2 regions of the Achromobacter sp. Root565 genome follow, and region 2 is predicted to be linked to the other one. Evidence: predicted binding sites of a transcription regulator. Region 2 holds the regulator's gene; the other holds the start of a gene.
The links. Region 2 encodes LexA, which represses DNA repair genes until DNA is damaged. Its sites were predicted from a motif close to ACTGTATNNNNATACAGT; they were not measured.
Positions count from the first base shown of each region.

Region 1 (15,497 bases), on a different contig from region 2:
AGTGCGCAGGCACATCAATTGCGGTGCAGTGATGTGGCTGACCGCGGACAACTGTCGCGAATGCAGCGCGATCGAACGCGTGATGCGGCGCAGGGCTCGCAAAATGCGCAGGTCGTACTGCTGAGTGGTTTCTGTTTTCGCGGCGTCAGTCATGGATACGGAAGGTTCGGGCAAAATCATTTCTACACGAATCATATGCGCCCGATTTATTCGAGTCAAACAAAAACCCGGGCACGATGTAAATAAATGAACGTGGATTTGGCGAGGATGACTGCAGTATGAATGGACTTGTCAGCACGCCGATTCCGCTGTGCCGGGGGCCAGCGAGGCACATCCACCTGCGGGCAAGCCCCACTAAAAAACATATGTTTTGTTCATGATGTTTTATTTATCATATGTTTTTTACGGTTTTATCCGGCCTTGTCTACATGTCCCTGCCGTCCTCCCTGCTCGCCACCCTCCAGGAAAAGCTGGAGCAACTGCCACCCGAATTGCAGCGGGCGGCGCGCTGGGTGGTGGCCAATCCCGCGCTGGTGGGACTGTGGTCGATGCGCCGGCAGGCACAGACGCTGGGGGTGGCGCCGGCCACGATGTTGCGGCTGGCCCGCGCGGTGGGCTATGGCAGCTACGAAGATTTCCGCCAGCCGTTCCAGCAGGCGCTGGCTGCACAGAGCGAGCCGGGCCTGCGCGACCGTGCCGCGGCCCTGCAGGCCGCTGCGAGCGCGTCCACGGAACCCGGCCACGATGCGTTGACCGGGTATCAGGTCCAGGCCATGTCCTCGGTCTGCGCGCTGAACCCGCCCGCGGCGTTCGACGCCGCGGTGCAAACCCTTTTGAACGCGCATCAAGTCGGTTTCCTGGGCACGCGCTCGGCCTTCGGCATCGCGTTCCAGATGCGGTATGCCTATCAACTCGTGCGGCGCAACAGTGTCCTGATCGACGGGCTGGGCGGCGCGCCGGCCGAACAGATCGACAACATGGGCGCGGGCGACGCGCTGATCGTCATCTCGCAGGCGCCCTACCCTGTCGCCACCGTCGAGCTCGCACGCCAGGCCGCGCAACGCGGCGTGGCCGTGGTGGCGCTGACCGACGACCCGCTGTCCCCACTTGCCGTGGACGCCCGCCATACCCTCCGCTTTTTCCCGTCCGACCGCGATGGCGTGCAGGCAAGGCCCGCGCACCACGGACCGGGCTCGTTCTTCCACACGACCGCCGGACTGCTTGGGCTGGCCGAACACCTGATAGCCAGGCTGACGGCCCGCGGCGGCGAAGCGGTGCTGGACCGGCTGACCGAAGTGGAGCAGCGTCTGCGTGCCAGCAACGTCTACTGGACCGGCGCCCCCGCACGTCGCCAAGGCTGAGGCCTGCAAGCCGAAGCCCCCCTTCAACCTGACCCAGGAACCCGCAGCATGAGCCGAACCCACATCCTGCATCGCTCCCTTCGCCATACGCCCCCCATCGCCTTGCGCGGCCAGGGCGCCTGGATCCATGACAGCGCGGGCCGCGCGTATCTGGACGGCTCAGGCGGCGCGGCGGTGTCCTGCCTGGGTCACAACCACCCGGACGTCCAGGCGGCCCTGCACGCGCAGATCGACGCGCTGGCCTACGCCCACACCAGCTTTTTCACTACGGAGGTCGCTGAAAAGCTGGCGGCCCGCCTGGTCGCGGACGCCCCCGCCGGCACCTCGCATGCTTACTTCGTATCGGGCGGCTCGGAAGCGGTCGAAGCGGCGCTGAAGATGGCGCGCCAATACTTCGTCGAAATCGGCCAGCCGCAACGCCGCCACATCATCGCGCGGCGGCAGAGCTATCACGGCAACACGCTGGGCGCGCTGGCGGTTGGCGGCAACGCCTGGCGGCGCGCGCAGTTCGCGCCTTTGCTGATCGAGGTCGAGCATGTCTCGCCCTGCTATGCCTACCGCGACCAGCGCGTCGGCGAAACCGCAGAACAATACGGCGAGCGGCTTGCGCAGGAGCTGGACGCGGCCATCCAACGTCTCGGCCCGGACTCCGTGATGGCATTCGTGGCCGAGCCAGTGGTGGGCGCGACATCCGGCGCGGTGACGGCCGTGCCCGGCTACTTCCGCCGCATCCGAGAGGTCTGCGACCGCCACGGCGTGCTGTTCATCGCTGACGAAGTCATGTGCGGCATGGGCCGGACCGGCTCGCTGTACGCCGTCGAACAGGAAGGCGTGACGCCGGATCTCATCACCATCGCCAAGGGCCTGGGCGGCGGCTATCAGCCCATCGGCGCAGTCATGGCGCAGCAGCATATCGTGCAGGCCATGCAGCAGGGCAGCGGCTTTTTCCAGCACGGCCACACGTATCTTGGCCACGCGCTGGCGTGCGCGGCCTCGCTGGCAGTGCAGGACGTGATCCGGCGCGACGGGCTGCTGGAGCGCGTGCGAGTCCAGGGCGCGGGCCTGACGCAGCGGCTGCATGCGGCGCTGGGCGAACACCCGCACGTGGGCGACATCCGCGGCCGGGGCCTGTTCATGGGCGTGGAGCTGGTTCAGGACCGCGCCACCAAGCAGCCCTTCGATCCCGAGCTGACGCTGCATGCGCGGATCAAGCGCGAGGCGATGGCGCGGGGCTTGATGGTCTATCCGATGGGAGGCACCCTCGATGGACGACAGGGTGATCACGTGCTGCTCGCGCCGCCCTTCATCATCTCCGACGACGAACTGGACCAACTGACCGAACGACTCGCCGGCGCCATCGACGCCGCGATATCGCAGACGCGGGGTTAGGCGTCCACCGCAACGGCGGCCGGGCGAGGATCCGCCCGCGCCACCTGATCAGCCTGCGCCTGCCCGCAGCCAGGGCGGCCGTGCGCCAATGGTGAGCGCGCGCAGGAACCATTCCACAGGGCCGTAGGCATGATGCCGCAGCCACCAGGCAGACAACGGCAACTGGGCGGCAAAGATAGCCACCGCAATCAGAAACGCGGCCAGGGGCGGCACGGCGGCGTACAGGCGCAAGCCCCACGCCGTGAAGAGAAATGCGCAGACCACCGACTGCATCAGGTAATTGCTGAGCGCCATCCGCCCGGCGGGCGCCAGCCAGGCCCCAATGCGCTCGCCAGGCCCCGTGCGCAGCGCCAGCAGGAACGCCGCACCGTATGACAGGCTTAAAAGCGGCGCGGTGAAAAGGCCCACGGCCAGTCCCGGCAATTCCCACACCACGCGCGCCTGCGGCAAGGCGCTGGTCGCATACGCCGCGGCGCCGGCCAGCCCGGGCAGGACGCATAGCGCGCACAGCAGTCCGAGCGCGCGGCGCGAGCGCCAGGGGTCGGCCAGCGCATTGCGCCGGCCCAACGCGTATCCCGCCAGGAACATGGCAAAAACGAATGGCCCCTGCACGAACAGCACAGTGAACCAGATGGCCTCGGTGAGTTCCTTGATGTGCTGCGCGATCGTGGTGCCGACGGTGCCGCGGTACGCCTCGATGGAGGCCAGCGCCTCGGCTTTGTATTGCAGCCCGTAGCCGGCCGGCACGGGGTCCAGGAAACTTAACGCGCCCAGAATCGCCCACACCGCCGATGCCAGTGCGATCAGCCACAGCGCAACGCGCAGCGCCCGGCCCGGGTCCATGCGCCGGCATAGCAGCAGCGCGAGGCCCAGCAACGCGTACGTCACCAGAATGTCGCCCTGGTAGAACAGGATGGCGTGCGCCATACCCAGGGCCGCCAGCCCCGCCAGCCGGCGCAAAAAACGCGGCACGAAGGCCGCGTCGGCGCGTTCGGCCGCCGTCATCTGCAGCGTGAAGCTGTAGCCGAACAGGAAGGAAAACAGCAGGTAGAACTTGGTTTCGAACAACCAGGCGACCAGCCAGCGGACCGTCACATCCAAGGGGCTGGAATAGACCGGATCCGGCACGCCCCCGCCGTAGAACGGAAAGGCGAACACGTTGATGTTGACGACCAGGATGCCGAAGAGCGCAAAGCCCCGCAGGGCATCGACGTGCGCGAGGCGCGGCCGGGCGGCGAGGTCGATGCTCATGCGGGTCTCTGGATGGCAGCTGGGCGGCGCAAAGGGCGCGCGCCGCCGGGCGTCTGCGGCGTCAGGCGGCGCGCAGGCGTCAAACCAGCACCGGAGACAGCAGCGGCTGCTTGGGCCGCACATCCAGCGCGCGGCCCTTGCGGGCCCGCTTGCCGACATAGACCGCCAGATCCGCACCCGCCAGGATGTCTTCGGTCATCTTGTTGCGGTAGATGCCCGTGGCGCGCAGCCCGCGGGGGCCGATCGGCACGGTCTGGTCGAGCTTGTCCGCGCCGTCCAGTCCCATCAGGATGGTGCCGCGTCCGCCGCCGGACAGCGACTTGACCTCGTCCAGGCCAAAGACCAGGAACTTGCCCTTTTGCGACAGCAGCGCCAGTTGCTGGGCGCCTGCAAACAGCGGCACCGGGCGCAGCAGTTCGTCGCCCGTTTCAAGCGTGATGAATTGCTTGCCCGCGCGCTGGCGGCTGACCATGTCGGACAGCTTGGCAGCAAACCCATAGCCCCCGCGCGTTGCCAGCAGCCAGCGGCTGTCGGCGGACGCGGCGATCGTATGGACGATGCGCGTGCCGGACTCCAGGTCGATCATCGTGGTGACCGGTTGGCCGTCACCGCGAGCCGACGGCAAGCCGGACACCGGCACCGAGTAGACCCGGCCGTTGTCGCCAACCGCGATCAGCGTATCGGTGGTGCGGCACTCGAAGGCGCCGTACATGTCGTCGCCCTGCTTGAAGCCGAATTGCGAGGCGTCATGGCCGTGGCCCTGGCGGGCGCGCAGCCAGCCCTTCTGCGAGACGACCACGGTGACCGGTTCGTCCAGCACCTTGGTTTCGAGGACTGCGCGCTCGGCCGTCTCGATCAGGGTGCGCCGCTCGTCGCCGAATTGCTTGGCGTCGGCTTCGATTTCCTTGATCAGCAGGCGCTTGAGCGTCGTGGGATTGTCCAGCAGCTCCTGCAGCGAGACCTGATCCTTGCGCTTGTCGGCCAGTTCCTGTTCGATCTTGAAGCCTTCCAGGCGCGCCAGCTGACGCAGGCGCATTTCGAGGATGTCCTCGGCCTGGCGCTCGGACAGCTTGAAGCGTTCCATCAGCGCGGCGCGGGGCTCGTCGGATTCGCGGATCGTCTGGATGACCTCGTCCACGTTCAGGTAGACGACCATGCGGCCTTCCAGCACATGGATGCGGTCGATGACCTTGTCCAGGCGGAAGCGCGTGCGGCGCACCACGGTGTTCGTGCGGAACGCCAGCCATTCGACCAGCACGTCGCGCAGGCCCTTCTGACGCGGACGGCCGTCGGTGCCGATGCACACCAGGTTGACGCTGGAGCTGCCTTCCATGCTGGTCTGCGCCAGCAGCGTGTTGACGAACTCGTCGCGGTCCACCCGCGAGGTCTTGGGTTCGAAGACCAGGCGCACCGCGGCGTCCTTGCCGGATTCGTCGCGCACGGCGTCCAGCAAGTTCAGCATCACGGCCTTGGCCTGCGTCTGCTCCGGCGTCAGGCTCTTCTTGCCCGTCTTGACCTTGGGATTGGTGATTTCCTCGATCTCTTCGAGCACCTTCTGGCCGGACGTGCCGGGGGGCAGCTCGTTGACGACCAGTTGCCACTGGCCACGCGCCAGTTCTTCAAACTGCCAGCGCGCGCGCACCTTGAGCGAACCGCGGCCCACGCCGTAGATCTGCGCGATATCGGCCGCCGGGGTGATGATCTGGCCGCCGCCCGCGAAGTCCGGGCCGGGGATCATTGCGTACAGTTCCTCGTCCGGCAACTGCGGCTGCTTGATGAGCGCCACGCAAGCCTGAGCGACTTCACGCAAGTTGTGCGGCGGGATCTCGGTGGCCATGCCGACGGCAATGCCCGAGGCGCCGTTCAGCAGCATCACGGGCAGCCGCGCCGGCAGCATCTGCGGCTCTTGCTGGCTGCCGTCGTAGTTGGGCACGAAATCCACAGTGCCCTCGTCCAGCTCGTCGAGCAGCAGCTTGGCGATGGGCGTGAGCCGCGCTTCCGTGTAACGCATGGCGGCGGCGTTGTCGCCGTCGCGCGAACCGAAGTTGCCCTGGCCGTCGATCAGGGGATAGCGCAGCGAGAAATTCTGCGCCATGCGCACCATGGCGTCGTATGCTGCCTGGTCGCCGTGCGGATGGTATTTACCGAGCACGTCGCCGACGACGCGCGCGGATTTGACGGGCTTGGCGCCGGAGCCCAGCCCCATCGCCTGCATGGCAAAAAGGATGCGGCGCTGCACCGGCTTCTGGCCGTCGCCCACGTCGGGCAATGCGCGGCCGCGCACCACGGAAACCGCATAGTCCAGATAGGCCTGCTCCGCGTAGCGCGCCAGCGTGATGGCGGCGTTGCCGTCACCGTCGCCGTCGCCGCCTGGCGGGTTGGAGTCAAACAGGCCGGGTTGATTGCTGTCGGTCATGATGGTTTCAGGTAGACAAATTCATCGAAACGGCGTCAATGCGCCTCAGGCGGACGGGGCCAGGAGCTGCGTGTCGGCGACATGCACGCGCATCTGGGCGCGCACGGCCTGCAACGTGGCGGCGTCCTGCCCGCGCTTGGGGATGATCACGCCCTGCAGGGTGCCGAGGATGACGTAGAGATGTTCGGGGGTTTCCTCGACCCGCCGCACGTCCGTCCACGCCATGTGCCCGGAGGCGGAGGCGGTGCTGTCGGTGACGCCGTCGGGCCCGAAGTCCAGTTCGTGCCGCCCCAGGTACAGGGTGTCGGGCTGCTTGGCCAGCATGCGGCGCGTGTTCATCCGCACGAGTCCGGGCAGCACGTATTCGTAGGCCAGGGCCAGCAGCGCCAGGATGCCCAAACCCACCGCCAGCCCCTGGAAATACACCGGCAGGATCGCGCCCCAATTGGGGCCCTTGCCGTCCCAGGTCTGCCAGATCAGGTACGCAAGCAGCGCCACGATCATCAGGACGCCGAAGCGCAAATGAGACCGGTACCGTCTGCGGCGCAGCTCCGGCCGTTTGTACACATAGGCGGCAAAATCCGCGTAGTCGTCGGCGGTCAGGTCGACGACCATGCGGGCTTGCCCGGGCGCGGACGGCGTCATCAGATGTCGAGCTCCGCCAGATTGCCCTTTTCCTCGATCCACGCGCGGCGTTGCGAGGACTCGCCCTTGCCCATCAGCATGTCGAACATGCGGGTGGTGTCGTCGGGGGTCTGGTCGCCGTACCCCACGGGCAGCAGGCGGCGCGTGTCCGGATTCATGGTGGTTTCCCACAGTTGCTCGGGGTTCATTTCGCCCAGGCCCTTGAACCGGCTGACGGCCCACGCACCTTCGCGCACGCCTTCCTTGCGCAGCTTGTCCTGCGCGGCTTCGAGCTCGCCATCGTCAAGACAATAGATCTTGCGGGCGGGGCGCTTGCCCTGGGCGGGTACGTCCAGGCGGAACAGCGGCGGCTTGGCGACGTAGACGTTGCCGGCCTCGACGAGCTTGGGGAAGTGCCGGTAGAACAGCGTCAGCAGCAGCACCTGGATGTGCGAGCCGTCGACGTCCGCGTCCGACAGGATGCAGATTCGGCCGTAGCGCAGGCCGGACAGGTCGGGCGAGTCGTTGGGGCCGTGGGGGTCGACGCCGATCGCCACGGAAATGTCGTGGATTTCGTTATTGGCAAAGAGCCGGTCGCGGTCGACTTCCCAGGAATTGAGCACCTTGCCGCGCAGCGGCAGGATGGCCTGAAATTCCTTGTCGCGGCCCATCTTGGCCGAGCCGCCGGCCGAGTCGCCCTCGACCAGAAACACTTCGGTGCGCGTGGCGTCGCTGGACTCGCAGTCGGTCAGCTTGCCGGGCAGCACCGCCACGCCGGAGCTCTTGCGCTTTTCAACCTTCTGGGCCGAACGCTGGCGCGCCTGCGCCTGCCGGATGGCCAGTTCCGCGAGCTTCTTGCCGTATTCGACGTTGCTGTGCAGCCAAAGGTCGAGCGCGCTCTTGGAGAATCCGCCGACCAGCCGCACGGCGTCGCGGCTGTTCAGGCGTTCCTTGATCTGACCCTGGAATTGCGGATCGAGCACCTTGGCCGACAGCACGAAGCTGGCGCGGGCGAACACGTCTTCGGGCAAGAGCTTCACGCCCTTGGGCAGCAGGCTGTGAAGCTCGGCAAAGCCCTTGACCGCGCCAAACAGGCCTTCGCGCAGGCCGGATTCATGCGTGCCGCCGGCCGGCGTGGGAATGAGGTTGACGTAGGACTCGCGCACCGCGTTGCCGTCGTCGGTCCAGGCCACCACCCATTGGGCGCCCTCGCCTTCGGCGAAATTTTCGTGGTCGGCGCCGGCGTACTGTTCGGCTTCGAAGAACGGCACCATCAGTTCGGCGCCTACCAGGGCTTCGGCCAGGTAGCCGCGCAGGCCGTCCTGATACTGCCAGGTCTTGGTGTCGCCGGTTTTCTCGTTGACGAGCGTGACCTTCACGCCCGGCAGCAGCACGGCCTTGCTGCGCAGCAGATGCGTCAGCTCGCCCAGCGGGATATTGGGGCTGTCGAAGTATTTGGCATCGGGCCAGACGCGCACGCGGGTGCCGGACTTCTTGCGGCCGCCCTGGTCGTAAGGCGCCAGGGGCTCGTCGACGTCGCCGCCCTTGAACACCAGCCGGCTGACGGCGTTGTCGCGCCAGACGATGACTTCCAGGCGGGTGGCGAGCGCATTGGTGACGGACACGCCGACGCCGTGCAGGCCGCCCGAGAAGGCGTAAGCGCCGCCGCCCGCCTTGTCGAACTTGCCGCCCGCATGCAGGCGCGTGAACACGAGTTCGACGACGGGCGCGTTTTCTTCGGGGTGCAGGCCGACGGGAATGCCGCGGCCGTCGTCCTCGACGGAGACGCTGCCATCGGCATGCAGCGTGACCTGGATCTGTTTGCCGTGACCGGCGAGGGCCTCGTCCGCGGCGTTGTCTATGACCTCCTGCACGACGTGCAGGGGGTTTTCGGTGCGGGTGTACATGCCCGGGCGCTGCCGCACGGGTTCCAGCCCCTTCAGGACGCGGATGGACGCCTCGTTGTAACGTGGAGTGGCCAAGTTATCCCCAACATCTGTGGAAAAAAACCGACATTTTACGGTTAAGCCTAGATTCTGCGCGGCTCCGGGTGGGATGCGCACGACCTGACCAGGTCCGAATTCGGTAGGATGATGAACAGTCACAACCGCCGTCCCGGGCGTTGACCTCCCGGATCGCGACAGCTGAGCCGCAACATCCTACACAAAATCCTGCAAACCCTGTTGTTATTAACAGTGGTATGCCTGTTGTTATTGACAGTGGTATGCTTGAGTCCATTCCACAAACAAGAACAACGGCAAGGCGCGTTTTAACGCGCCTTTTGCTGCCGAACCGAGAATCACCATCATGAGCGACCAAATCAAGAACGTCAGTGACGCCAGCTTCGATGCCGATGTGTTGAAATCCGGCCAGCCGGTGCTGGTGGACTACTGGGCTGCCTGGTGTGGCCCCTGCAAGATGATCGCCCCCATTTTGGAAGAAGTCGCCGCCGAATACGCTGGCCGCTTGACGATCGCCAAGCTGAACGTGGACGAAAATCAGGGCACCGCCACCAAGTACGGCATCCGCGGCATTCCGACCCTTATGCTCTTTAAAGACGGCCAAGCTGCCGCCACCAAAGTTGGCGCGCTGTCGAAGTCGCAACTCACCGCATTCCTGGACGGCGCGTTGTAAATCGCGTGCTGTAAACGAAGGCGCCGCCGCATAGGCGGCGCTCATTCAGTACCGCGCGAGCCCGTCCGTGGCGCGCCGCCAGAGCCCTCCTTTACTTTTCCCCCAACACTCACCGCGATGCACCTCAACGAACTGAAGGCGCTGCACGTCTCGCAGCTGCTCGAAATGGCCGCTGGCCTGGAAATCGAGAACGCCAACCGCCTGCGCAAGCAGGAACTGATGTTCGCCATCATGAAGCGGCGCGCCAAGCAGGGCGAGCAGATCTTCGGCGACGGCGTTCTTGAAGTCCTGCCCGACGGTTTTGGTTTCCTGCGCTCGCCGGAAACCTCGTATCTGGCCAGCACCGACGACATCTACATTTCCCCGTCGCAGATCCGCCGTTTCAATCTGCACACCGGCGACTCCATCGAAGGCGAAGTGCGCACCCCCAAGGATGGCGAGCGCTATTTCGCCCTGGTGAAGGTGGACAAGGTCAACGGCGTGGCGCCCGAGGCGATCAAGCATCGCATCATGTTCGAGAACCTGACGCCGCTGCATCCGAACCGCGTCATCCGCCTGGAACGCGACATCAAGAGCGAGGAAAACCTCACCGGCCGGATCCTCGACGTCTTCGCCCCCATCGGCATGGGCCAGCGCGGCCTGATCGTCGCCAGCCCCAAGTCCGGCAAGACGGTGATGATGCAGCACATTGCGCACGCCATCACCACCAACTACCCCGACGCGGTCATGATCGTCCTGCTGGTCGATGAACGCCCCGAGGAAGTGACCGAAATGCAGCGCACCGTGCGCGGTGAAGTGGTTGCGTCGACCTTCGACGAACCCGCCACGCGTCACGTGCAAGTGGCCGAAATGGTCATCGAAAAGGCCAAGCGCCTGGTCGAAATGAAGAAGGACGTCGTGATCCTGCTGGACTCGATCACCCGTCTGGCCCGCGCCTACAACACCGTCGTGCCGGCTTCCGGCAAGGTGCTGACCGGCGGCGTGGACGCCAACGCCCTGCAGCGTCCCAAGCGCTTCTTCGGCGCGGCGCGCAACCTGGAAGAAGGCGGCTCGCTGACCATCCTGGGCACCGCGCTGATCGAAACCGGCAGCCGCATGGATGAAGTCATCTATGAAGAATTCAAGGGCACCGGCAACTCCGAAGTCCACCTCGAGCGCCGCCTGGCTGAAAAGCGCGTCTACCCGTCCATCAACCTGAACAAGTCGGGCACTCGCCGCGAAGAGCTGCTGATCGCGCCCGACCTGCTGCAGAAGGTGTGGGTGCTGCGCAAGTTCATCCACGACATGGACGAAGTCCAATCCATGGAATTCATCCTGGACAAGATGCGCGCCACCAAGACCAACGCCGAATTCTTCGACATGATGAAGAAGAAGTAAGCGCATCGTCCGCGCCAAAAGAAGCCGCCTTTGCAAGGGCGGCTTTTTTTATGGGTGATTTCTTGCTTGGGACGGTGTCTGACACCCGGCGTATATCGTCGTCAGCTTGCTGCGGCGTCGCAATGGGTGTCAGACACCTGCGAAGCTTCCCGCGGCGGCTCAGTGTTCGATGAATTCCGGCATCCGGCGCGGCGTGGCATTCGCGGGGCGCGGCGTCTGCTTGGCAGGTTCCTTGCCGGCTTCGATCGGCTCGATGCTGGGGTCGTCCCAGCTACCCGTGACGGCGTATTCCATGGTCATCGCGCGGGCGAGCGGCTGCTTGAGCAGCCATTGCGTGACAAAAGCGCCCAGGCCGATCAGCGGATTGACCGCCAGCGCCGTCACCATTGCCGCGCCGCTGGCGTCCAGATTCGGAATCACCACCGCCTTCATGTCCCAGCGCTCCTTGACGAGGTTCACGCCGCCGGCCAGGACGATGGCGGCGACCGGCCCGTTGATCTTGTAGCCTTCGGTGGTCAGCATGCCGTCGGCCACCTTCACGTGGCCCCGGATGGTGTCGAACGGAAAGCCGTCGCGCAGCAAATTGGTAGGGTTCACGTCCAACCTAGCCAGCCGTTGCAGCGACTGCAGCGACAGCAGCTCCAGCAGCCGCGCGGTGCGGGAATTCACGTGCATGAAGCGGCCGTTGTCCAGGCTGACGACCACGTCGCCCACGACGTCCGCAATGTTGTGCGTCCACGGCAGATTGCGCCACGTGGCTTTGCCCTGGATCGTTCCCTTGCCGTTGGACACCACGTTCTCGAAGCCGATCCGGCCCATGAAGTCACCGATGTTTTCCAGCGTCAGCACCGCATCGACGGTCAGACCGCGGTTCGGACCTTCCAGCCCCCAGTTGCCCGTGGCGTTCAGGGCCGCCGAATCGTTGGTGATGGACAGCTTGTCCAGCCGCCACTGCCGTCCGCGTTCCAGATTGGTGCCCGTCACCTGCAGCGTCCCCAGGTTCTTGCCGTACAGCATGAACTGGTTGGCTTGCAGGTCGATGGCGGGGATGTCGGACAGGTCGTTGCCGGACGCCAGCGCCTTGTCGGCCTGGTTGGCATCGCCCTCGCCCGCGATCGACAGGTGTTTCAGGCGAGCGGTGATCTGGCCGGCGATGGCGCCCTGCGCCTCGCGCCATTCCAGCGTGCCCGCCGCCTGCCGCGATTCCAGTTCGACGCGCCAGCGCGCCGGCGCGGGGCGCGTGGCGTACAGCGTCAGGTCATTGAAGGTCAAGCCGCTGGCGTGCATCACACCGGCCGCCAGACTGATGCGCTCGGGCTGCGGCAGGATGGGCTTGGAAGGCGGCCTGCCCTTGACGGGCGGGGCGTCGAATCCATCCGATACCTTTTCCCAGCCGTCCATGTCCAACTCAGGCAGGTTGGCGTTCAGGCTCAGCCCGCGTTCCGGCAGGCTGGCTGGCCGCCCGACGCCCAATGCGCCGCGCGAAAAATAGGAGGCCGAGCCATCGGCAGGGTCCCGCTCGAACAACGCGTTGACGTTGTCGCCCAGGCTGGCCGTGAGCCAGCGCCGGTCGCGCGCGCCCCGGTCCTGCGCGGGCGACCATTGCAGCTTCAACAACTGCGCGGACTTGGCGGGCTTGCCGGCCGGCGCGGGCATGTCGATCGCCATGCCGATCAGGTCGGACTCGGCCGAAATGTCGATCGCGCCGCCCTTCAGGTAGATCAGCCGGCCCTTGTAAGCCGCCCGGCCGGTAAAGCGCGACATCGACGGCGCGCGGCTCAACTGCGTCAGTCCGGCTCCCGATAGCGTGCCGTCAAAGCGCAGCGCGTCCGTGCCTTGCGCCAGCGTGCCGTAGATGTTGACGGGCCCGCCCAGGAACTGCGCGCGGATGCCCTTGGTCTGCACGCCCTTTTCCGAAAATTCCAGATCACCGTGGATCTGGCTGAGCACCGGAATCTCGGGCATGAAGCTGAACGAATTGTCCGAGAACCTGATGCGCCCCAGCACCCGCGTGTCGTCGGTGTTGAGCAGCGGCACGGTGAGATCGAGCGGCATCCGCCAGTCGCCGGTGCCGTGCGCCTCGTCCAGGGCCCCGTCCAGCAACTCGCCCAGCGGAGAATTCGCGGCCAGCGCCAGGTACGCCGCCACCGGCCCGGAGGTATCGCCGGTGACCCGAAGCTGCGAGTCGTGTTCCATGTTGGGAATGGCGGCTTTCACCGCGCCCAACTTCACGGTGTGTCCCTGTCCGGTATGCGCCACGGCGCCGCCCGCGCTGTCCAACGCCAGGCTCACCTTGTCGATGCGAAAACTGCCCGACAGGTTTTCCAGCATCGGCCAGCCCTTGTGGTGTTTGCGCGCCGGCGCGTAATCGACCTTGGCGCCGGAATAGTTGCCCGCGATGACGAACTCGCCGGTCGAGCCGGGCGCGCCATACGGAAAGTCGTCCAGATCGCCCTTGAGCGTGATGGCCGCCGAGTGCATCTGCCCGGCGGGCAGGCCGGTCGCCAGCCATTCGCGGGCGTCGGCGTTTACCTCGAGCGGCAGATAACGGTGGATGGCCGGCATCGAGCCGCGCACCATCGTGCCGCGCACGTCGGCCGTGCCCGCGGCGGTCTTACCCTCGGGCCGCCATTGCCCTTGCAGGCGTGCTTCCAGATCTTCATTGGCCAAGCGCAACTGGGCCACGTCGACGAACCAATGCTCCGAATCCGGCCCCTTGACCTGGGCGTCGAGTTCCAGGTCGTCGGCCCGCAGGGTCGGCGTCTCGAAGACGCCCGGCAGCGTCACGCCCAACTGATGCACCTTGCCCTTGACGGCCACGGCAGGCGCGCCCGTGCTGCGACCCAGCGGCACGCCTTCGATCTTCACGTAATCGCCGGGCCACACGGAAAAGCGTAACTGGCCCGACCCGCTCTGGACGGCGGGGCCGTCCGGCGCGGAGGTCCAGGCCACGCCGCGCACGGCGACGTCGCTGGTCAGTTCGGTGAACTTGCCGTGGTCCAGTTGCCACCACGCCCGCGCGGCCAGCCGGCCGGCGACCGCGGGCACGTCGATCCACGGCGCCCAGGCCTGCGGCTCCACGTCATCAACCTGCGCAAAAATCTGTCCGCTCCAGTTGGCGGGTCTCCGAGCGTCGGTGGCGAAGAGGCTACGGTTGAATTCGCCACGCAGCTCCAGCTTGTTCGCCAGCGCGGGGCCCGCGGAGGCCTGCAGCACGAACCGATGCGACAGCGCGCCATTGCGCACCAGGAAGTCGACCCCCTCCAGCGTCAGTTCCGGCGCCTGGCGCAGTTCGTCCTGCCAGCGCAGCGTGGCGTCACTGACCAGCAGTTCGCGCTGCGCCGCCAGCCAGCGCAGGCCCGGATGATTCAGATCGGAGGCGTGGTCGCTTGCGTTCAGGTCGATGTCCTGCCCGGCGACCCACAGATGATTGGACGCGTCCCGCCGCAACGTAAGTTCCGGTTTTTCCAGCCGCAGCCGCACCAGCGTGGGCGACAGCGCCAGCAGGCTGCGCCATGCAACAACCGCGGAAACGGACGGCAGGCTCAATACCGGATCGGCCTCGTCGTCGTAGACCTGGACGGCGGCGAGATCGAGCCTAGGATTGAGCCCTTGCCAGTTTGCCTTGATCGCGCCGATCGTGACGCGGGCGCCCAACGCCTCGCTGGCGTAGGCTTCGATCTGAGGGCGCCACTGATCCACCCGCGGGAGGACCCAGTAGCGCACGCCCAGAAACCCGATGGCGACGACGCCATAGACGGTCAGCGCGGCCCAGAACAGGCTGCGGAGCACTTTTTTTGGAACAGACACGGATCAGTGGGCAGGAGGAGATGTCTTGCAGTATCGTCCCCACTTATACCTGAAACACGTCCATCCGTCTGCCGCCCTTTGCACCATGTCGAAACCATCCTTGCTTGCCCCTGCCCTCGCCTGGTCCGGCCATCTGCGCCGCCGCCTGGACGCCCACTCGGACCTGGCCGCCTGGTTGGACAAGGCCGTGAAACACCCCGTGACACCGGACCTGATGGCGCAATGGCAGAACGAACTGGCCGGCACGGCCTCGGACGCCTCCGCCGCCCTGCCGGTGGACGTCTGCCGCATGGTGCTGCGCAAGCTGCGCGAACGCGTCTTCAGCGTGCTGATCGTGCGCGACCTGACTGGGCAAGCGCCGCTTGAGGAAGTGGTGGGCGCCATGACCGCGCTGGCGGACATGGCGGTGGCCGCCGCCTATCGCAGCGTGGCGGCGGAACTGGTGGCCGTCCACGGCGTTCCGCGTGACCCCGCCACCGGCAAGCCGCAGGAGATGCTGATCGTCGGCATGGGCAAGCTGGGCGGCTGCGAGCTGAACGTCTCGTCCGACATCGACCTCATCATGCTCTACGGCGAGGAAGGCGAAACCGACGGCCCCCGCCGCATCAGCCATCACGAGTTCTATGGTCGATTGA
Region 1 is NZ_LMGO01000009.1:112,944-128,440, forward strand. Features, by position in the region: gene ASD71_RS26535 (MarR family winged helix-turn-helix transcriptional regulator) at 1-153, opposite strand, end outside; gene ASD71_RS26540 (MurR/RpiR family transcriptional regulator) at 429-1,361, shown strand; gene ASD71_RS26545 (aspartate aminotransferase family protein) at 1,410-2,750, shown strand; gene ASD71_RS26550 (DUF418 domain-containing protein) at 2,799-4,001, opposite strand; gene parC (DNA topoisomerase IV subunit A) at 4,081-6,417, opposite strand; gene ASD71_RS26560 (YcxB family protein) at 6,463-7,062, opposite strand; gene ASD71_RS26565 (DNA topoisomerase IV subunit B) at 7,062-9,023, opposite strand; gene trxA (thioredoxin TrxA) at 9,349-9,675, shown strand; gene rho (transcription termination factor Rho) at 9,793-11,052, shown strand; gene ASD71_RS26580 (YhdP family protein) at 11,212-14,844, opposite strand; gene glnE (bifunctional [glutamate--ammonia ligase]-adenylyl-L-tyrosine phosphorylase/[glutamate--ammonia-ligase] adenylyltransferase) at 14,948-15,497, shown strand, end outside.
Region 1: a site for LexA is predicted at 9,221-9,238, ahead of ASD71_RS26565 (DNA topoisomerase IV subunit B). Genes of this name have one in related genera too.

Region 2 (15,497 bases):
CTGGGACGCCAGACCACCCAGGCTGAACGCGAGTTCCTGGAGTCGGGCGGTTTTGCAGGGTAGGGCTCCGCTGCGCGCAGGCGGCGCGAAGCGACGCGGTGTCCACGTGTATCGGTACGTGGCAAGTTGAAAATGTTGGGCGCCCGCACGGGCCCGGCTTGCGCTCTTTAGCGGGTGTAGCAGGCGTTTTCCGGGGTCAATCCCGCCCTTTCGGACATTTGACGTTTTTCCGGGTTCGCCAATAAACTGATTTCAGCGAGATTCTCAAGCGACGCGGTCTGCGTTCTCCTTGGTCGCCGTCAGTGGTGCCGCGGTTGCTATCCTCTCCCATCCTTGAAGATCTGGCGTCCCGCGAGCAATCGCTTTTTAGGTCAAGGACATCCCATGGCAACCGGCATCGTCAAGTGGTTCAACGCCGAGAAGGGTTATGGCTTCATCATGCCCGACGACGGCAGCAAGGATCTTTTCGCTCACTACTCTGAAATCCGTAGCGAAGGCTATAAGTCGCTACAAGAAAACCAGCGGGTCACTTTCGACGTTGGAACCGGACCCAAGGGTCCCAGCGCCAAGAACATCAAGGTCGCGGCCTGAGATCTCTCGGGTAGCGTTCCGGGTCCGCCCGGCGTTCTATCCATAAAAAAGCCCCCACGGCTTGCTGCGTGGGGGCTTTTTTTGTCCTGGCTTTCTTCAGTGCTTGCCGTTGCCGCTGGACGACAGCTTGTCGACCAGGGCGATTCCCAGCGCCGACAGGATGAAGATGGCGTGGATGATGGTCTGCCACATCACGCCGGCTTCGGTAAAGCGCGCGTTCGGCGTGCCGATGGTGCCGGCTTCGATGAAGGTGCGCAGCAGGTGGATCGACGAGATGCCGATGATGGCCATCGCAAGCTTTACCTTAAGCACGCTGGCATTCACGTGGCTGAGCCATTCAGGCTGGTCAGGGTGGTTCTGCAAGCGCAGGCGGGACACGAAGGTCTCGTATCCGCCCACGATGACCATCACCAGCAGGTTGGAGATCATGACCACGTCGATCAGTCCCAGCACGATCAGCATGATCTCCATTTCGCCGAAGCTGGTGGCGTGCGTGACCAGGTGCCAGAGCTCCTTGAGGAACAGCATGACATAGACGCCCTGCGCGACGATCAGGCCCAGGTACAGCGGTAGCTGCAACCAGCGCGAACTGAAGATGAGACTGGGAAGCAGGCCAAGGCGGGGAGGGGGATTCGGGATCATGTTGGGTGCGAGCCGTTGGGGTTTGCGAAAAAAAGCGCGGCGGCAATTCTAACAACGCCATGGGACAGCGGACATCTCTTTTGGCTGGCTTCAAGAGGCCTGGCGGTGCGTAGCATGGCAGCCCTCGAATTGCTCGGCTTTTTGGTAAGTGAAAATCGCATTTGCGAAACTCTGTGCCGGAATGCTTCGAGAGCTATTGGCGTATATAGAATTGCCGCCTCGTTTGCATAGAACAAGTCAATAGGAGTTTGTTCCCATGAAGATCCGCTACACCGTCGCCGCGTTGGCCTTTGTGCTCGCACCGTACTCGGCCGCACATGCGTTCGATATCGGTGGGCTCGTTGGCGCGGGCAGCAAGGTTGTCCAGGCGGCTACGCTGAGCGACGCCGAGATCAAGTCCGTGTCTGACCAAGCGTGCGCGCAACTCGACTCGCAAGAAAAGATCGCCGCGCCGGGCAGCAAATATGACGCCCGGCTGCAAAAGATCGCCAAGTCGTTGGGCAGCTCGGTCAATGGCCAGAAGGCAAGCTACAAGGTCTACATGACCAAGGATGTCAATGCGTGGGCCATGGCCAACGGCTGCATCCGCGTCTATAGCGGTCTCATGGACCTGATGACCGACGATGAGGTGATGGGCGTGGTGGGTCACGAAATCGGCCACGTGGCGCTGGGTCACACCAAGAAGGCGATGCAGACGGCCTACACGGTGTCGGCGGCGCGTGACGCGGCTGGCGCGGCGGGCGGCGCGACTGTTGCCAAGCTGAGCGCCTCGCAACTGGGCGACCTGTCCGAGAAGTTCATCAATGCGCAGTTCTCGCAGTCGCAGGAAAGCGCGGCGGACGATTATTCGTTTGATCTGCTGCAGTCCAAGAAGCAGAACACCCGTGGTCTCGTGACCGCGTTCCAGAAGCTGGCCGAGCTGAACGGCGGCAAGAGCGATATGATGAGCTCCCACCCGTCCTCGACCAAGCGTGCGCAGCACATCGAAGATCGCATCGCCAAGGCCAAGTAACCTCGCGGCCAGGCGTCCGTCCTCGCTTTTTGGGCGATAAACGGGGCGCGAGCATCCGGGCAATTCCGGGGCTCGCGCCCCTTTGCGTCAGGGTTCCGGAAGTTTCCGGTAAAATGCCGCGTTTATCCGCCCGTAATCTCATCTCTCGGAAAATAGGTCTTTTAATGCAGCCTGTGGTTGAAACCCTCTCCGGCCTGGAGCGCCGTGTTGATCTGGCCGTCTCGGTGGCCGACGTCGAAAAGGAAGTCCAGGCGCAATTGAAGCGCGTGGCTCGGACCGCCAAGGTCCCCGGCTTCCGTCCGGGCAAGGCGCCGCTCGCCATGCTCGAGCGCAGCCATGGTCCCAGCATCCGCTACGACGTGATCAATAGCCAAGTTGGCCGTGCCTTTGAACAAGCCATCGACGGCGCCAAGCTGCGCGTCGCTGGCGCCCCGAACCTCGAGCCCAAGACGGAAGGCGTTTCCGACGACACGCTGGCGTTCACCGCCACGTTCGAGGTCTATCCTGAAGTCGCCGTGCCGGACCTGTCCGACCTGGCCGTCACCCGCTACGAAACCGCCGTCACCGACGCAGAAGTCCAGCAGACGCTGGATGTGCTGCGCAAGCAACGCGCCACGTTCGAAGCCCGTGAAGGCCGCGCCAGCGCCGACGGCGACCGCGTCACCCTCGACTTCGCCGGCACCATCGACGGCGTGCCGTTCGAAGGCGGCAAGGCCGAAGACTTCCCGTTCGTGCTGGGCCAAGGCCGCATGCTGCCGGAATTCGAAGAAGCCGCCCGCGGCCTGAAGGCTGGCGAAACCAAGGTTTTCCAGCTCAAGTTCCCGGACGACTACCAAGGTGTGGAAGTCGCTGGCAAGACTGCCGAATTCACCATCACCATCAAGGAAGTGGCTGAAGGCGTCCTGCCCGAACTGAACGGCGAATTCGCCAAGTCGCTCGGCCAAGCCGAAGGCGACGTCGAAAAGCTGAAGGCCGACATCCGCAGCAACATCGAGCGCGAAGTCAAAGTTCGTTCGCAAGGCCGCACCAAGTCCAGCGTCATGGACGCCCTGGTCGAAGCCGGTAAGTTCGACGTGCCGAAGGCCCTGATCGACAACGACGTGCAAGGCCGTATCGCCGCTGCCCGCGAAGAACTGAAGCAGCGCGGCGTGCCGAACGCCGAATCCGTGCCGATCCCGGCCGAGGCCTTCTCGACCGAATCCGAGCGCCGTGTCCGCCTGGGCCTGCTGGTGTCCGAACTGGTCAAGCAAGCTCAGCTGCAAGCCAAGCCGGAACAGGTTCGCGCGCGCATCGAAGAATTCGCCCAGAACTACGAACAACCCGCCCAGGTTGTCAGCTATTACCTGGCAGACCGCCAGCGTCGTGCTGAAATCGAGGCTATCGTGCTCGAAGACAACGTCGTCGCGCATGTTCTGGAAAAGGCTAAGGTCACCGACGAAAAGGTGGCTTTCGATCAGTTGATGGGGATGGCGTAACACTATGCAGAGATTCACCGATTTCTATGCGGCAATGAATGGCGGGTCTTCGGTGACCCCCACCGGCCTGGGCTACATTCCCATGGTGATCGAGCAGTCGGGGCGCGGCGAGCGCGCCTACGACATCTATTCGCGTCTGCTCCGCGAACGGCTCATTTTCCTGGTGGGTCCGGTGAACGACGCCACGGCCAACCTGGTCGTGGCTCAGTTGCTGTTCCTGGAATCGGAGAATCCTGACAAGGACATTTCCCTGTACATCAACTCGCCCGGCGGGTCGGTGTACGCGGGAATGGCCATTTTTGACACCATGCAGTTCGTCAAGCCGGACGTGTCCACCCTGTGCACCGGCCTTGCGGCCAGCATGGGCGCGTTCCTGCTGGCGGCTGGCAAGAAGGGCAAGCGTTTCACGCTGCCCAACTCGCGCATCATGATCCACCAGCCCTCGGGCGGCGCCCAGGGGCAGGCTTCCGACATCCAGATCCAGGCCCGCGAAATCCTGGATCTGCGCGAGCGCCTGAACCGCATCCTGTCCACCAACACCGGACAGAGCATGGAGCGCATCGAGCTGGACACGGAACGTGACAACTTCATGTCGGCCGAAGATGCGGTATCGTATGGACTGGTGGACAAGGTCATGGCCTCCCGGTCCGAAGGCTGACTTCCCGGTTGATCCAGACCCGCTGCCATCATGTTTGAGTAAGCGCATGCGCTAGGCCATTTATCCGGCCTGGCGCATCTTTACCTGAGATACGAAAGAAATATGCCTGAAAAAAAGGGATCGGCAGACGCTAAGGTGCTGCATTGCTCGTTTTGCAATAAAAGCCAGCACGAAGTCCGCAAGCTGATCGCGGGTCCGTCGGTATTCATCTGCGATGAATGTATAGATCTGTGCAACGACATCATCCGCGAAGAGGCGCAGGCTACCGCGCGCGCGGCGATTCGTTCCGAGCTGCCCACTCCGGCTGAAATCAAGACCTTCCTCGACCAGTACGTCATTGGGCAATCGTCGCCCAAGCGCATGCTGGCCGTGGCCGTCTACAACCACTACAAGCGCATTCGCCACGGCGAAATCAAGGGCGACGAAGTCGAGCTCTCCAAGAGCAACATCATGCTGATCGGGCCCACTGGCTCCGGCAAGACGCTCCTGGCCCAGACGCTGGCTCGCATGCTGAACGTGCCCTTCGTCATGGCCGACGCGACCACGCTGACCGAAGCCGGTTACGTGGGTGAAGACGTCGAAAACATCATTCAGAAGTTGCTGCAGAACTGCAACTATGAAGTCGAAAAGGCCCAGCGCGCCATCATCTACATCGACGAGATCGACAAGATCTCGCGCAAGTCCGACAACCCCTCCATCACCCGCGACGTGTCGGGTGAGGGTGTGCAGCAGGCCTTGCTGAAGCTGATCGAAGGCACGGTGGCGTCGGTGCCCCCGCAGGGCGGCCGCAAGCACCCCAACCAGGACTTTGTCCAGGTTGATACGACTAACATCCTGTTCATCGTGGGCGGCGCCTTCGACGGACTGGAAAAGGTCATCCGTGACCGCACTGAAAAGTCCGGCATCGGTTTTTCGGCGTCGGTGCGCGCCAAGTCCGAGCGTGGCGTCGGTGAACTGTTCTCCGAAGTCGAGCCCGAAGACCTCATCAAGTTCGGCCTCATCCCCGAACTGGTCGGCCGTCTGCCCGTTGTCGCAACGCTAGACGAGCTGGACGAAGCCGCGCTGGTCCAGATTCTGACCGAGCCCAAGAACGCCTTGCTCAAGCAATTCCAGAAGCTGTTCGCCATGGAAGGCGCCGAGCTCGATGTGCGGCCCGCCGCGCTCAAGGCCATCGCCCGCAAGGCGCTGCGCCGCAAGACGGGCGCTCGTGGCCTGCGCTCCATCATCGAACAGGCGCTGCTCGACACCATGTACGACCTGCCCTCGCAGGGCAACGTCAAGCGTGTGGTGCTCGACGAAAACGCCATCGAAGGCGAGGGCAAGCCCTTGCTGATCTACGCGGATGAAAACGCCGCGCCAGAGAAGCCGGAGCGCGGTGAAGTCCGCGATGCCGCCGCCTGATATTTCAAAAAAGCCCGTTCTCGTAACGGGTTTTTTTGCCTAGGGCGCTTCTACACCCCCGATCGCGCTTTTCAGCCGTCCGCCATGGCCGCATACTGAAGGCGGTTCCAGGGCCTTTTTGGGGCCTTTTGGTGATCCAGGCGGCCGAGATCTTGAATTTTCGGCTATTGTTCCCATAACAGACGTAATTGACGAGTTTGCTCGGGTATTACCCGGGTGTCCCGTCCCCATACGCCGAGTCATACCGAGGAACCTCATATGTCTGCCAGCCAGACCCTGCCTTCCGACCCGATCGACCTTCCCCTGCTGCCGCTGCGCGATGTCGTAGTGTTCCCGCACATGGTCATCCCGCTGTTCGTCGGCCGTCCGCGCTCCATCCGCGCGCTCGAGGTCGCGATGGAAGCGGGCAAAAGCATCATGCTGGTGGCTCAAAAGTCCGCCGGCAAAGATGACCCCACGCCTGAAGACGTTTACGAAATTGGCTGCGTCGCCGGCATCCTGCAGATGCTCAAGCTGCCTGACGGCACCGTGAAGGTGCTGGTTGAAGGCACGCAGCGCGCGCGCATCAACACCATTGAAGACGCCGATTCGCACTTCACCTGCCAGGTGTCGCCCATCGAACCGGACGCCATGCAAGGCTCCGAAACCGAAGCCCTGCGCCGCGCCATCGTCGCGCAGTTCGAGCAGTACGTTAAGCTCAACAAGAAGATCCCCCCGGAGATCCTGACCTCGCTGGCTGGCATCGACGATGCCGGTCGCCTGGCTGACACGATTGCCGCGCATCTTCCCCTGAAGCTCGAGCAGAAGCAAAAGATGCTCGAGATCACCGGCACTTCTGAACGCCTCGAAGGCCTGCTCACGCAACTCGAAACCGAAATCGACATCCTCCAGGTCGAGAAGCGGATTCGCGGCCGCGTGAAGAAGCAGATGGAAAAGAGCCAGCGCGACTACTACCTGAATGAGCAGGTCAAGGCCATTCAGAAAGAGTTGGGCGAAGGCGAAGAGGGCGCGGACATCGAAGAGCTTGAAAAGAAGATCATCGCTGCCCACATGCCCAAAGAGGCACGCAAGAAGGCCGATGCCGAGCTCAAGAAGCTCAAGCTCATGTCGCCCATGTCGGCCGAAGCCACCGTGGTGCGCAACTACATCGACACGCTCATCAATCTCCCCTGGAGAAAGAAGAGCAAGATCAACAACTCGATCAGCAACGCCGAAACGGTGCTGGACAACGACCACTACGGTCTGGAAAAGGTCAAGGAACGGATCCTCGAATATCTTGCCGTGCAACAGCGCGTGGACAAGGTGAAGGCGCCGATCCTGTGCCTGGTTGGCCCTCCGGGCGTCGGCAAGACCTCGCTTGGCCAGTCGATCGCCAAGGCAACGAACCGCAAGTTCGTGCGCATGGCCCTGGGCGGCGTGCGTGACGAAGCCGAGATCCGCGGCCACCGTCGCACGTACATCGGCTCGATGCCCGGCAAGATCGTGCAGAACATGTCGAAGGTCGGCGTGCGCAATCCGCTGTTCCTGCTTGATGAAATCGACAAGCTGGGCATGGATTTCCGCGGCGATCCCTCGTCGGCCCTGCTCGAAGTGCTGGATCCGGAACAGAACCACACGTTCCAGGACCACTACATCGAGGTCGACTTCGATCTGTCCGACGTCATGTTCGTGGCCACCAGCAACACGCTGAACATCCCGCCGGCCCTGCTGGACCGTATGGAAGTGATCCGCCTGTCGGGTTACACCGAGGAAGAAAAGATCCACATCGCCCGCGACCATCTGCTGCCCAAGCTGATGAAGAACAACGGCGTGAAGGAGACCGAGCTGACGGTCGACGACAGCGCGCTGCGCGACATCGTGCGCTATTACACCCGCGAAGCCGGTGTCCGTGCGCTCGAACGCGAAGTGGGCAAGATCTGCCGCAAGGTCATCAAGCAGTTGCTGACCCAAAGCGATCGCGCCAAGGCCGAGGGCAAGACGCTCGAGGTCAAGGCGGTCAACGTCACGGCCGACAACCTCAGCGATTTCCTGGGTGTGCGCCGCTACGCCTTTGGCATGGCCGAGAAGGAAAACCAGACTGGTCAGGTGACCGGCCTGGCGTGGACGGAAGTCGGCGGCGACCTGCTGACGATTGAAGTCGCGGACATGCCCGGCAAGGGCGTCATCCAGCGCACGGGTTCGCTCGGCGACGTGATGAAGGAATCGGTCGAGGCAGCGCGCACCGTCGTGCGTTCGCGGGCTCGCCGCCTGGGCTTTGCCGACAGCGTGTTTGAAAAGCACGACATGCACGTGCACGTGCCGGAAGGCGCGACGCCCAAGGACGGTCCGTCCGCGGGTATCGCGATCACCACGGCCATGGTGTCGGCGCTGTCGCGCATCCCGGTGCGCGCAGATGTCGCCATGACGGGCGAGATCACGCTGCGCGGCGAAGTGCTGCCCATCGGCGGCCTGAAGGAAAAGCTGCTCGCGGCTCACCGCGGTGGTATCAAGACGGTTCTGATCCCGGAAGAAAACGTCAAGGATTTGGCGGAGATTCCGGACAACGTCAAGAACCACCTTGAGATCGTGCCGGTGCGTTGGATCGACAAGGTGCTTGAACTGGCCCTGGAACGTCTGCCGGAGCCGTTGGCCGAGGAAGAATCCGTCAAGGATGCCCTGGTTGCCAAGCCGGCTGAACCCGGCTCGACCGACCCGGTCATGAAGCACTAATGGCGTCTTGAACGCAGGACGCTCTCGAAAGAGGGCGTCCGAAGCCCAGGGGTGGCGCAAGTGTTGCGAACGCCCCGAAAGCAAAAAACCCCGCTCACATGAGCGGGGTTTTGTTTTTTGAGCTTGGGCCCCCCTGCAAGGGGCGGGGCGCAGGCCGCATGATGGCGGCCCGACTTTACATAGGCCGAGCCCGGCCTAGTGCAGCGCCTGGGTGCGGATGAGGCCCACTGCAATGCCTTCGAGCGCAAATTCCTGATCGGCCTTGACCACGATGGTTTCGAAGTCGGGATTTTCGGGCAGCAGCTCGATGTGGCCGTTCTGGCGCTGAAGGCGCTTGACCGTGACATCGTCGCCAATACGAGCCACCACGATCTGGCCATTGCGGGCTTCAGATGCCTTTTTGACAGCGAGCAGGTCGCCTTCGAGGATGCCTGCGTCGCGCATGCTCATGCCGCGCACCTTGAGCAGATAATCGGGCGCCTGTGCAAAGAGGCTAGGGTCTACGCCGACTTCGCGTTCAACGTGCTCGGCTGCAAGAATCGGGCTGCCTGCCGCAACGCGGCCGACGAGCGGCAATAGGAGCTGGGCGAGGGCGGGGATGGGAAGCGAGGACTGGACCGGTGTGGTGGCGTCCTTCAAGCGGATGCCGCGCGAGGCGCCGGCCGTGAGTTCGATGGCGCCCTTGCGAGCCAACGCCTTGAGATGGTCTTCGGCGGCGTTGGGGGAGCGGAAACCCAGGGCCTGGGCGATTTCGGCACGCGTCGGCGGAAAGCCGGTGCGCGTGACCGTTTGCCTGATGAGGTCCAGGATTTGTTGTTGGCGATCCGTGAGTTTGCTGGCCATGGCGATGATCCGTTGCGAGCGGACTGTACATATATACAGCGCCATTCTGGGGGACGCAGCGTAAAAAAGCAAGCCGGTCGCGAGGCCAACAAAAACGGGACCCGCAGGTCCCGTTTTTGGTTGAAGACGGCGCGGCGCCGCCTGGCGATTTACAGCACGGCCGCGATGCCGGCTGCGACCTTGTCGATGTTGCCGCTGTTCAGCGCGGCCACGCAGATGCGGCCGCTGGACACGGCGTAGACGCCGTGTTCTTCGCGCAGCCGGTCCACCTGAGCGGCGGACAGACCCGAATACGAGAACATGCCGCGCTGCTTCAGCACGAAGCTGAAGTCCTGCTTGCCGCCGTGCTCTTTGATCTTGTCGACCAGCTGCGCGCGCATCAGGCGGATGCGATCGCGCATGCCGGCCAGTTCTTCTTCCCAGAGGGCGAACAGCTCGGGCGTGTTCAGCACCGTGGAGACGACCGTGCCGCCGTGCGTCGGCGGGTTGGAATAATTGGTGCGGATGACGCGCTTGAGCTGGCTCAGCACGCGGGTGGCTTCGTCCTTGCTGCCGGCCACGACAGTCAGTGCGCCAACGCGCTCGCCATACAGCGAGAACGACTTCGAGAACGACGAGCTGATGAACATGGTCATGTCCAGGTCGGCGAACAGGCGCACGACCGAGGCGTCTTCCGTCAAGCCGTCGCCAAACCCTTGGTAGGCGATGTCCAGGAACGGGACCAGGTTGTTGTCCTTCACGACAGCGGCAATTTGCTTCCACTGATCGGGGGTGGGATCGGCGCCGGTGGGGTTGTGGCAGCAAGCGTGCAGCACAACGACGGTCTTGGCGGGCGCGGCCTTGAGGTCGGCCAGCATGGCTTCGAAGTTCAGCCCGCGGGTGGTGGCGTCGTAATAGGCATAGGTGCCGACTTCAAAACCGGCGCGCTCGAACAGGGCGCGGTGGTTTTCCCAGCTGGGATTGCTGATCAGAACCTTGGAGCCCGGCAGCAACTGGTGCAGGAAATCGGCGCCAATCTTCAGGGCGCCGGTGCCGCCCAGTGCCTGCGTGGTCAGCACACGGCCGGCGGCGGCCAGCGCGGAATCCTTGCCCAGCAGCAGCGCTTGCGCACCGGCGTTGTAGCCGGCGATGCCTTCGATCGGCAGGTAGCCGCGAGCAGCAGCGGCCTCGATGCGGGCGGTTTCAGCCTTGCGCACTGCGCCCAGGAGCGGGATCCGTCCCTGATCATCGTAATACACGCCCACACCCAGGTTCACTTTACCGGGGCGGGTGTCCGCGTTGTATTGTTCGTTCAGGCCAAGAATGGGGTCGCGCGGCGCGAGCTCGACGGAATCGAATAGGGTGCTCATGGGACTCTGATGAGGTGGGTGGACGCAGTACGAAGTGCTGTGGATAATGGGGGGTTTACCCTGGAACAGTCTAGCATGCCTAAGAGCGCAATAGATCCAAGCGCGGGGGCTCCCGCCGCAGGTCCGGGATTCGTCGATTTCCCTGACAGCCCGTTTCATCTCTATCAACCCTATCCGCCGGCGGGGGACCAGCCCACGGCCATCGCAGGGCTGACCCAGGGTGTCGAAGACGGTCTCATGTACCAGACGCTTCTGGGCGTGACCGGGTCAGGCAAAACTTACACCATGGCCAACGTCATCGCGCGCATGGGCCGCCCGGCGCTGGTCCTTGCACCCAATAAGACATTGGCCGCGCAGCTCTACGCCGAAATGCGCGAGTTCTTCCCGAAGAACGCGGTGGAGTATTTCGTTTCTTACTACGATTATTACCAGCCCGAGGCCTACGTGCCGACGCGCGACCTGTTCATTGAGAAGGACTCGTCCATCAACGAACACATCGAGCAGATGCGGCTGTCGGCCACCAAGAGCCTGCTCGAGCGGCGCGACACGATCATCGTGGGCACGGTGTCGTGCATCTACGGTATCGGTAACCCCGGCGACTATCACGCGATGGTGCTGATCCTGCGCGCCGGTGACCAGATCGCCCGGCGCGAGATTCTCGCGCGCCTGGTTGCCATGCAGTACACGCGCAACGATGCCGAATTCACGCGTGGGGTTTTCCGCGTGCGCGGCGAGACCATCGACATCTTCCCGGCGGAAAGTGCCGAGCTCGCCTTGCGTGTCACGTTGTTCGATGACGAAATCGAAACCCTGGAACTGTTCGACCCGCTGACGGGCCGCATCCGCCAGAAGTTGCCGCGATTCACCGTCTATCCTGGCTCGCACTACGTGACGCCGCGCGATACCGTGCTGCGCGCCATCGAAACCATCAAGGAAGAGCTGCGCGAACGCGTCAAGCGCTTCGTCGATGATGGTCACCTGGTGGAGGCCCAGCGTCTTGAACAGCGAACCCGCTTCGACCTGGAAATGCTGCAGGAGCTGGGTTTCTGCAAAGGCATCGAGAACTACTCGCGTCATTTGTCGGGCGCCGCGCCGGGCGACCCGCCACCGACCCTGATTGATTACCTGCCGTCCGACGCGCTGATGTTCATTGACGAAAGCCACGTCACGATCGGCCAGCTCAGCGCCATGTACCGCGGCGACCGCTCGCGCAAGGAAACGCTGGTGCAGTACGGCTTCCGGCTGCCCTCGGCGCTGGACAACCGTCCACTCAAGCTCGAGGAGTTCGAAACCCGGATGCGCCAATGCGTGTTCGTATCGGCAACGCCGGCCGCGTACGAGCAGGAGCACGCGGACAACGTAGTGGAGCAGGTGGTGCGTCCCACGGGGCTTGTCGACCCGATCGTGCAGGTGCTGCCTGCCCGCACGCAGGTGGATGATCTGCTGGGCCAGATCAAGACTCGCGTTTCGCAAGGCGACCGCGTGCTGGTCACGACGCTGACCAAGCGGATGGCCGAAGACCTGACCGACTTCCTGAGCGAGCATGGCGTGAAGGTGCGCTACCTGCACTCGGACATCGATACGGTCGAGCGCGTCGAAATCCTGCGCGACTTGCGCTTGGGCACCTTCGACGTGCTGGTGGGCATCAACCTGCTGCGCGAAGGGTTGGACATTCCGGAAGTGTCGCTGGTGGCCATCCTGGACGCGGACAAGGAAGGTTTCCTGCGTTCAGAGCGCAGCCTCATTCAGACCATTGGGCGCGCGGCGCGCAACCTGAACGGTCACGCCATTCTGTATGCCGACCGAATCACGGATTCCATGAAGCGCGCCATGGACGAAACCGCGCGCCGGCGCACGAAGCAGTTGCAATTCAACGTCGACAACGGCATCACGGCGCGCGGTGTGCATAAGGCAGTACGCGAACTGATCGACGGTATCGTGGCGCCTGCCCAGCACGACACGCTGGAAGCGGCGGTGCCTGCGGAATTGTTGAAGGACGAGAAGGCCCTGGCGCGCGAGATCAAGCGCCTGGAGAAACTGATGATGGACCACGCCCGCAACCTTGAATTTGAACAGGCTGCGGCCGCGCGAGATTCGCTCAATGCGCTCAAGCAACGGGTGTTGCTCGACGGGGCAGTTTAGGGCCGGATCATATGTTTCAAGTCATGTCTCGTTGCTTACTGCGGGCTGAAATTGTGCAAAAAGTGGTGCGTTGCCATCATGGTGTAACCATTCCGGAATTTTGCGCTGCTTGAGTCTCATGGGGTACCTGAATATCAGCTTGCAAGTCCATGATTTTGTTGTTGTTATGTGGGCCTTTAATTTGCGCTGCATCAATTGCGCGAGTGCAAAAAAAGCTTGCCTTATCTCGGGTTTTCCCGCACACTTGCTCCCATGATGACCAAGGTACTTTTCGTTTGCATGGGCAATATCTGTCGCTCGCCGAGCGCAGAGGGCGTGTTTCGCCATTTGGTGAATGACGCGGGTTTGGGCGATGTTGTTCGCATCGACTCCGCGGGCACGCACGCGTTTCATATCGGCGAGGCGCCTGATGCCCGGGCGCAGGCTGCGGCACGTAAGCGCGGCTACGAGATCACTCACTGCGAGGCGCGTCAGGTCACCGCGGAAGACTTCCGTGACTTCGATCTTATCCTCGCCATGGATTGGGACAATCTGTCCGCCATGCAGCAGCAATGCCCCAAGGCGTATCAGCACAAGCTGATGCTCCTGATGCGCTTTGCCAATGAGTTCGAAGAAGCCACCGTGCCCGACCCGTACTACGGCGGCGCCGACGGCTTCGGCAAGGTCCTGGACTACCTGGAAGATGCCTGTCAGGGCGTCCTCGAATTGGTCCGCAAGCGCGCTACCCAGTACCAGGCTGCCTGATCGGCCGGTTGCAGAGCCGCTCGCAGGGCGGCTCTCAAGGCACAAGGCAGTAAATAACCGCGCAGATGCGCGGTTTTTTGTAGCTGGGAGCCATACCAAATTAGTCGGGAATAGGCTATACTTGAGCCAATTACTCGGGTATTGACCGCTGGATTCGCTGGCGGCCATTGCCGGAATCACAGGGAATTCACCATGCGGCTAACTACCAAAGGGCGTTTCGCCGTGACTGCCATGATCGACTTGGCTATGCGGCAGCATAGCGGCCCGGTCACTCTTGCGGCCATCAGCCAGCGTCAGAACATTTCGCTTTCGTATCTGGAACAGCTCTTCGGAAAACTCCGTCGTCACGAGCTCGTGGACAGCGTCCGCGGCCCGGGCGGCGGTTATTCGCTTGCGCGTCTGGCGCGCAACGTGACTGTTGCAGACATCATTTTCGCCGTCGACGAACCGCTGGACGCCACGAGCTGTGGCGGCAAGCGGGACTGTACGAGCGGCAACGACGGCAAGCCGGGCAAGTGCATGACGCATGAACTCTGGGCTACGTTGAATCGCAAGATGGTGGATTACCTGGATTCGGTGTCCCTGCAGGATCTCGTCGATCAGCAGCGCGTGCGCCAGTTGCAGGAAGCCACGAATCAAGCGCAGGCCTGCGCAGTGCGTGTGAACCGGGTGGGAGGCGCTACCGCCGCCAACGCTCCGACCACCACTGTTGCTGCCAACGCCACCGTATAAGAAGTATCAGGAGTTGTAGAAATGACCACCCGTCCTATCTATCTGGATTATTCGGCCACGACGCCCGTTGACCCCCGCGTCGTCGACGCGATGGTGCCCTGGCTCTATGAGAACTTTGGCAACCCGGCGTCGCGCAGCCATGCGTTTGGCTGGGAGTCCGAAGAAGCCGTCGAACGCGCCCGCGAAGAAGTCGCCAAGCTGGTCAATGCCGACCCGCGCGAAATCGTCTGGACCTCCGGCGCCACCGAATCCAACAACCTCGCCATCAAGGGCGCGGCCAACTTCTATGCCGAGCGCGGCAAGCACATCATCACGGTCAAGACGGAACACAAGGCGGTTCTGGACACCTGTCGTGAGTTGGAGCGCCAGGGCTTCGAAGTCACCTACCTGAACGTCAAGGACAACGGCCTGATCGACCTGGATGTCTTCAAGGCTGCGCTGCGTCCCGATACCGTGCTGGTGTCCGTGATGATGGTGAACAACGAAATCGGCGTGATCCAGGACGTGGAATCGCTGGGCGAGATCTGCCGCGAAAAGGGCATCATTTTCCACGTCGACGCCGCTCAGGCGACCGGCAAGGTGGAAATCGACTTGCAAAAGCTGAAGGTCGACCTGATGTCGTTCTCGGCGCACAAGACTTACGGCCCCAAGGGCATCGGCGCGCTGTATGTGCGCCGCAAGCCGCGTATCCGCATCGAAGCGCAAATGCACGGCGGCGGTCATGAGCGCGGTTTCCGCTCGGGCACGCTGGCCACGCACCAGATCGTCGGCATGGGCGAAGCCTTCCGCCTGGCGCGCGAAGAAATGGGCACCGAAAACGAGCGCATTCGCATGCTGCGTGATCGCCTGTGGAACGGCCTGTCGGAAATCGAAGAGGTCTACCTCAACGGCGACATGGACCAGCGCGTGCCGCATAACCTGAACGTGAGCTTCAACTACGTCGAAGGCGAGTCCCTGATCATGGCGATCAAGGAGCTTGCGGTTTCCAGCGGTTCGGCTTGCACCTCGGCCAGCCTGGAGCCTTCGTACGTGCTGCGCGCCCTGGGGCGCAACGATGAACTGGCGCACAGCTCGATCCGCTTCACGCTGGGTCGTTTCACGACCGAGAAGGAAGTGGACTTTGCGGTCGAACTGATCAAGAGCCGGGTTGGCAAGCTGCGCGATATGTCGCCGCTTTGGGAAATGGCCAAGGAAGGCAT
Region 2 is NZ_LMGO01000001.1:2,091,881-2,107,377, reverse strand. Features, by position in the region: gene ASD71_RS09410 (DUF924 family protein) at 1-63, shown strand, start outside; gene ASD71_RS09405 (cold-shock protein) at 385-591, shown strand; gene ASD71_RS09400 (TIGR00645 family protein) at 688-1,233, opposite strand; gene ASD71_RS09395 (M48 family metalloprotease) at 1,490-2,245, shown strand; gene tig (trigger factor) at 2,410-3,720, shown strand; gene clpP (ATP-dependent Clp endopeptidase proteolytic subunit ClpP) at 3,725-4,378, shown strand; gene clpX (ATP-dependent Clp protease ATP-binding subunit ClpX) at 4,481-5,779, shown strand; gene lon (endopeptidase La) at 6,038-8,488, shown strand; gene lexA (transcriptional repressor LexA) at 8,684-9,331, opposite strand; gene ASD71_RS09365 (amino acid aminotransferase) at 9,481-10,680, opposite strand; gene uvrB (excinuclease ABC subunit UvrB) at 10,756-12,822, shown strand; gene ASD71_RS09355 (low molecular weight protein-tyrosine-phosphatase) at 13,075-13,566, shown strand; gene iscR (Fe-S cluster assembly transcriptional regulator IscR) at 13,759-14,298, shown strand; gene ASD71_RS09345 (IscS subfamily cysteine desulfurase) at 14,320-15,497, shown strand, end outside.